One region of the Streptomyces sp. NPDC037100 genome, then DNA from elsewhere that is predicted to be linked to it. Evidence: riboswitches for the same ligand, from Rfam matches in the RefSeq annotation. Region 1 holds a riboswitch; the other holds the start of a gene.

What was found. Region 1 has a riboswitch for glycine ahead of gcvT (glycine cleavage system aminomethyltransferase GcvT). Riboswitches for the same ligand answer to the same signal wherever they lie in the genome.
Region 2: another riboswitch for glycine. It lies ahead of gcvP (aminomethyl-transferring glycine dehydrogenase); the one in region 1 lies ahead of gcvT (glycine cleavage system aminomethyltransferase GcvT).

The regions. Positions count from the first base shown of each region.
Region 1 covers NZ_JBVJSX010000010.1:324,937-328,335, forward strand. Annotated here, with positions in the region: gene ACZ7EG_RS30200 (enhanced serine sensitivity protein SseB) at 47-835, opposite strand; gene ACZ7EG_RS30205 (AAA family ATPase) at 939-1,604, opposite strand; glycine riboswitch at 1,826-1,926, shown strand; glycine riboswitch at 1,927-2,044, shown strand; gene gcvT (glycine cleavage system aminomethyltransferase GcvT) at 2,035-3,213, shown strand; gene gcvH (glycine cleavage system protein GcvH) at 3,317-3,399, shown strand, end outside.
Region 2 covers NZ_JBVJSX010000012.1:263,138-266,536, forward strand. Annotated here, with positions in the region: gene gcvP (aminomethyl-transferring glycine dehydrogenase) at 1-1,316, opposite strand, end outside; glycine riboswitch at 1,492-1,587, opposite strand; gene ACZ7EG_RS33150 (PRC-barrel domain-containing protein) at 1,701-2,075, shown strand; gene ACZ7EG_RS33155 (DNA polymerase IV) at 1,994-3,399, opposite strand, start outside.

The sequences.
Region 1 (3,399 bases):
CGTGTGTGGTTGATCGCTCGGTACCCCGCGCCCCTGAGGCGCTGCCCTACCGCTGGTAGAAGGGCCGGACCCGTTCCCTCATCCAGGCGCCCACCGGGTCCTCCGTCACGTCCAGGAGCACCAGGTTGACCGGCCAGGGGGCCGGGACGGCGGTGACGGCGCGGGTGAGGGCGTCCAGGGGGAGGACGCGCAGGTCGCCCTCCCACTGGGAGAGTTCGACGCCGACGAACATCACGGGGTCGGCGGTCTCGATCGCGGCGAGGCAGCGGCGGGCGGTGACGACGACGCCGGTCGCCTCGAACTCGGCGGCCACGGCGGCGAGGAAGTCCACCGGGTCGTCCTGCCAGTCGGGCTCGAAGAGGCGGACGCGGCCGCCGCTCGCGGGGCCGTCCAGCGGGGTCCGGCCGGCCCGGCACAGCTCGGCCACGGCGGGCGGCGGGAGCGGAATGCCGACCACACCGCCCGGGTTGACGACTATCCCCGCGTGCGGGGGAAGGCCGCGGGCGAACTCCACCGCGGGCGCGATGGTGTACGACATGTGTGCGCCGGTGACCTGGCGGAACTGTTCCTCGGAGCTGAACACCGGCACGAACGCCTGGCCGTCGATCTCGATGCCGGGCAGGTCGAGGGGGCCGCTGTGCGGGCCGCCGCCGTTGGGCAGCGGGACCCACACGAAGCTCCGGCCGAGCACCTCGACGATCCGCCCGCCGGCCGCCGGTCCGGCGCCGAGGGAGGCCGAGAGCACCTCCTCCAGCTCGTTGCCGGGCCAACCGCCGTGCGGGTGGGTCTGCGTCTGCGCCGGGAAGTCCGCGGAGAAGTCCGCCGGGATGTCCATCTGCCTACCGCCTGCCTGGAACCACTGCTGTGGCTCAAAAGGCTAACGGCTGACGGACGCCGGACGGCATGAGGAAGGCCGGCTTGTGGACGACCGCGCGGGCTCAGCCCGTGAAGCCGATTCTGCGGAGGCTGTTCGCCGCGTCCCGGTCGGCCAGGACGGCCGAGGCGCAGCCGGCGGGGAGGTCGCCGCGCTCCACGGCGCGCAGGAGGCGGGTGCTCGCCGCGCGGTGGCGCAGGAACGCGTAGCGCGAGACCCCGCGGCCGCGGTCGCGCTGACCGGCCAGTGCCTGTTCGGGACTGACGTCGAGCAGGAGGAGGTGCAGGGCGCCGCCGCGGCGGCGCGCCTCGCGGGCGAGCCAGCGGCGGACCCAGGCCTGCGTGCCGCAGTCGTGCACGACGACGCCCTCTCCCGTGCGCAGGGCGCGCCGCAGCCCGGTGTAGTGGGCGAGGCGGACGAGCGGGCGGTAGAGCGCGTACGGCAGGGCGCGCGGCATGCGGTCGGCCCAGCGGTCGCGGGTGTCCTGGGAGTCGATGCGCCTGTCCGGCACGGTGCGCCGCATCAGCGTGGACTTGCCGCTGCCCGGCAGGCCCGTCACCACGACGAGGTCGCGGGGGCCGAACAGCAGCGCGTGCGGGCTCCGGCCGGCACGGTCGCGCAGGTCGCGGACGACCGGCGCCGGTGCCGGAGCGGGGACCGCCCGGGCCGGTGCGGCCGGCTGTTCGGGCAGCGCGATGCCCGTCGTCGCGTACGCGGTGGTCCTGTTCACCGTGATCGTCCTCCCCTGGGGCCAGGTACGGAGTCCCATCCCCGCCGAGTGTAAAGAGAAGGTAATGCCGCAGGCCTCTCATTTACGTTCGCGTCCTGCAACAGGGCTGCTACAGGTCGCCGTGTCCGGCGCGCGGGACTCCCGCACTCCCTGTGAAGGTCCCCCTGCCGCGCCGGAAGGATGCGTGCAATGATGTGCGCGCCAACTGCATACCGGCCGTTTGAATCCGCGCGGGAGAGTCCCCGGCAGCATCTGTCGCTGGGGCGCCGAAGGAGCAAGTCCCTCCCTTGAATCTCTCAGGCCCCGTTACCGCGCGGGCGAGGCACATCTGAAAAGCGGGTCGCCCCCTCCGTATGACAGGGGTGGCCCCACCCAAGGTGCAAGTCACGACCCGTGCGGTCATGGCGAACCTCTCAGGTTCCGATGACAGATGGGGAGGAACGACCTCGCCCGTCATTGCCCTTGGAGACGACCGACTGTGAGCAGTACAGGACAACTCCGTCACACCGCGCTCGATGCCCTGCATCGTGTCCTCGGCGCGACGATGACCGACTTCGCCGGCTGGGACATGCCCCTGCGCTACGGCTCCGAGCGCGACGAGCACACCGCCGTGCGCACGAAGGCCGGGCTCTTCGACCTCTCCCACATGGGTGAGATCACCGTCACCGGGCCGCAGGCCGCCGCCCTGCTGGACTTCGCCCTGGTGGGCAACATCGGCGGTGTGAAGCCGGGCCGGGCCCGCTACACCATGATCTGCCGGGCCGACGGCGGCATCCTGGACGACCTGATCGTCTACCGGCTGGGCGAGACCGAGGCCCCCGAGTACATGGTCGTCGCCAACGCCTCCAACGCCCAGGTGGTGCTGGACGCGCTGACCGAGCGCGCCGCCGGTTTCGACGCCGGGGTGCGCGACGACCGGGACGCCTACGCGCTGCTCGCCGTCCAGGGACCGGAGTCGCCGGGGATCCTGAAGTCCCTGACCGATGCCGACCTCGACGGCCTGAAGTACTACGCCGGGCTGCCCGGCACGGTCGCGGGCGTACCGGCCCTGATCGCCCGGACCGGGTACACCGGCGAGGACGGCTTCGAGCTGTTCGTGAAGCCGGAGCACGCGGTCGAGCTGTGGCAGGCCCTGACCAAGGCCGGCGAGGGCGTCGGCCTGGTCCCGTGCGGGCTGTCCTGCCGCGACACGCTGCGCCTGGAGGCGGGCATGCCGCTGTACGGGCACGAGCTGTCGACCTCCCTCACCCCCTTCGACGCCGGGCTCGGGCGGGTGGTGAAGTTCGAGAAGGAGGGCGACTTCGTCGGGCGCGAGGCCCTGCGCGAGGCCGCCGCCCGCGCCGAGCAGAACCCGCCGCGCGTGCTGGTCGGGCTGGTCGCCGAGGGACGCCGGGTGCCGCGCGCCGGGTACGCGGTCGTCGCCGGCGGCGAGGTGATCGGCGAGGTCACCTCCGGCGCCCCCTCCCCCACCCTCGGCAAGCCGATCGCGATGGCGTACGTCGACGCCGCGCACGCCGCACCCGGCACGACCGGCGTGGGCGTGGACATCCGGGGCAGTCACGAGCCGTACGAGGTCGTGGCGCTGCCGTTCTACAAGCGTCAGAAGTAGACACTGGCCGGAGGGCCGCTCCAGCGACCCCGTGCCCGTCGTCCCAGCTCACCAGCAGTCCCCCCTTCCACAGCACTCCCGCGCGTACAGGAGAATCCAGGTCATGAGCAACCCCAACGAGCTGCGCTACAGCAAGGAGCACGAGTGGCTGTCGGCCGCCGAGGACGGCGTCTCGACGGTCGGCAT
Region 2 (3,399 bases), on a different contig from region 1:
TGGGCCCGCGTCGTGGTCTCGTCGCAGGCGATGGAGACGTGGTCGGCGTCGACGAGGCGCAGGTTGACCCCGTGGTCCCGCGCGGCGGCCACGACCTCGGCGGCCCGGCCCTCGACACGCACGGTCACCGTGTCGAAGTAGGCCCCGTGCACGACCTCGACCCCGCCGCCCGCGAGCCCGGCGGCGAGGACCGTGGCGTACCGGTGGGTGCGCCGCGCGATGCCCTTCAGGCCCTCCGGACCGTGATAGACGGCGTACATGCCGGCCATGACGGCGAGCAGCACCTGCGCGGTGCAGATGTTGCTGGTCGCCTTCTCGCGGCGGATGTGCTGTTCACGCGTCTGCAGGGCCAGCCGGTAGGCCTTGTTCCCGTCGGCGTCCACGGACACGCCGACGAGCCGCCCGGGCAGGCTGCGCGCCATCTTGTCCTGGACCGCCATGTAGCCGGCGTGCGGTCCGCCGAAGCCCATGGGCACACCGAAGCGCTGCGTCGTGCCGACGGCGATGTCCGCCCCGAGCTCACCGGGCGACTTCAGCAGCGTCAGCGCCAGCAGATCGGCGGCGACGGTGACGAGCGCGCCGAGCTCGTGCGCCCGGTCGATGACCGGCTTGATGTCCCGCACGGCACCGGAGGCGCCCGGGTACTGGAGCAGCACGCCGTTGATCTCGCGCTCGGCGATCTCGGCGGGGATGCCCTCGCTGAGGTCGGCGACGACGATCTCGACGCCGGTCGGCTCGGCGCGGGTCTGGATCACGGCGATGGTCTGCGGGAGCGTGTCCGCGTCGACCAGGAACAGGCCCTTCTTGTTCTTGCCCAGGCGCCGCGACAGCGCCATGGCCTCGGCGGCCGCGGTGCCCTCGTCGAGCAGGGAGGCGCCCGAGGTCGGCAGTCCGGTCAGGTCGGCGACCATGGTCTGGAAGTTGAGCAGCGCCTCGAGCCGGCCCTGCGAGATCTCCGGCTGGTACGGCGTGTAAGCCGTGTACCAGGACGGGTTCTCCATCACGTTGCGCATGATGACCGGCGGAGTGAACGTGCCGTAGTACCCGAGGCCGATCATGGAGCCGAGGACCTGGTTGCGGTCGGCGAGGGAGCGCAGCTCGGCGATCACCTCGGCTTCGCTGCGGGCGCCCGGCAGGTCCAGCGCCTCGGCGCTCTTGATCACGGCGGGGACCGCGGCGGCGGTCAGCTCGTCCAGCGAGCCGTAACCGACGTGCGCGAGCATCTTGGCGCAGGCCTCGTGGTCGGGGCCGATGTGGCGCTGCTCGAAGGGCGCTGCCTCTTCGAGCTCGGAGAGCGGAATGCGGTGGGCGGTCATTGCGGAGGCCTCCTGGTCGACGCGACCTGCGAGGGGCACCACGGCGCGGGTACCCGGACGGCCTCCCCCTCTGTCATCTCAACCTGAGAGCTTCACCGGATCGCCCGAAGGCCTCCGGCTTTCACCGTCGGTGAGAGCGGAAGCCGTCGACACCCGCCCTGCTTTCCAGAGTGACCTCGTCCGTGCGGTACGTGTGCCTGAGAGATTCCGGGGAGGATTTGCTCCTTCGGCGCCTCCGATGGTGTCTGGAGGACTCTCCCGCACGGGGTCAACAGCCGATGCCAGCGTACCAGCGAGGCCAACGCACGAACCTTCGAGTGGCCGCATCCCCGCTTGTACCGTTTTGTAGTGTCTACGTATGAGTCGCGACCACGTGGAGGGCCCGTGCGAACCGATATCGATCCGCGCAACCTGATCGGCCGCAAGGCGTTCGACCGCAACGGGACCAGGATCGGCACCATCGACGAGGTCTACCTCGACGACGCCACCGGCGAGCCGGAGTGGGCGGCCATACGGACCGGCCTGTTCAGCAGGGACGCCTTCGTCCCCCTGGAGCCCAGCGAACTGATCGAGGGCGCCCTCCACGTCCCCTTCGAACGCGCCCTGATCAAGGACGCCCCCGACTTCGGTGTGGGCCGCCACCTCTCCCCCGAGCAGGAACTGCAGCTCTACCACCACTACGGTCTCGACGTCGCTGCTCCGCCCCCGCTCCCGGACCGTGACTTCGGCAAGCTCGCCGGTACCGACGAGACGGCCTGAGACCCCGCCCCGGGCCCCCCGCCTCCCCCGTCCGGCCCACGTAACACCAACGGCAACGGATCCGCCGCCTCCAGCTCCGGATCGTCGACCCGGAACGTCCGCACCCGCCCGGGCTCCGAGTCGGGCGTCTCGAACCGTACGGTGACCCGCCCCAGGCCACTGCCCTGCACCCAGCCGTGCCCGAACTCGGCGTGCCGCACATCGTGCCCGGCGGGCCAGCGCCGCTCGGCGAGCGGCGGCTGCTCCTCGGCCGGCGCCACGGAATGCTCCTCGGCGGGACTCTCCGCGACCGCCCGCTCCCCCGCCGCCTGGGCGAACAGGTCCTCCTGCGTGTAATCGGCGAGACCGCTGACCCCCACCCCGAGCAGCCGCACCCCGCCGGTCGTGTCGACCGAGTCGAGCAGTCTGGCCGCCGCCTCGCGGACCACCGCGGGGTCGTCCGTGGGCCCGCGCAGCGTCTCGGAGCGGGTGAGGGTCGAGAAGTCGTACCTCCGCACCTTCAGCACGATCGTCCGCCCGGAGAGCCCGGACCCGCGCAGCCGCCGCACGCACCGCTCGGCGAGGCGCTGCACCTCCAGCCCGACCCGCGTGCGGTCGTGGATGTCCACGTCGTAGGTGTCCTCCACCGACACCGACTTCGCCTCGCGCTCCGCCACCACGGGCCGGTCGTCCCGTGCCAGCGCCATGGCGTAGAGACCGTGCCCGTGTGCCTTGCCCAGCAGCCGGACCAGCTCGTCCTCGCCCGCCTCGACGATCTCCTCGACCGTGGTGATCCCGGCCCGCCTCAGATGGTCGCCCGTCGCCGGCCCCACTCCCGGCAGTGTCCGCACCGACATCGGCCCGAGCATCGCCCGCTCGGTCCCCGGCTCGATCACCACCAGCCCGTCCGGTTTGGCCTCCTCCGAGGCGATCTTCGCGAGCATCTTGGAGGCGGCGAGCCCCACCGACCCCGTGAGCCCCGTGACAGCACGGATGTCCGCGCGCAGCTTCACCCCGGCCAGCCGTGCCGACCGCTCGTCCCACGCCACTCCGCCGGCCTCCAGGTCCACGAACGCCTCGTCCAGGCTCAGCGGCTCCACCAGCGGCGACAGCGCACGCAGCAACTCCATCACCCGCTCGCTGATCGACCGGTAGAAGGTGAAGCGCGGCACGAGATACGCGGCGTTGGGCGCGAGCCGCCGGGCCTGTCCCATGGGCATCGCCGAATGCACCCCGAAGACCCGCGCCTCGTACGACGCGGTCGCCACCACGCCCCGCGGCCCGAGCCCGCCCACGACCACGGCCTTCCCGCGCAGACTCGGCTTGGACGCCTGCTCCACCGAGG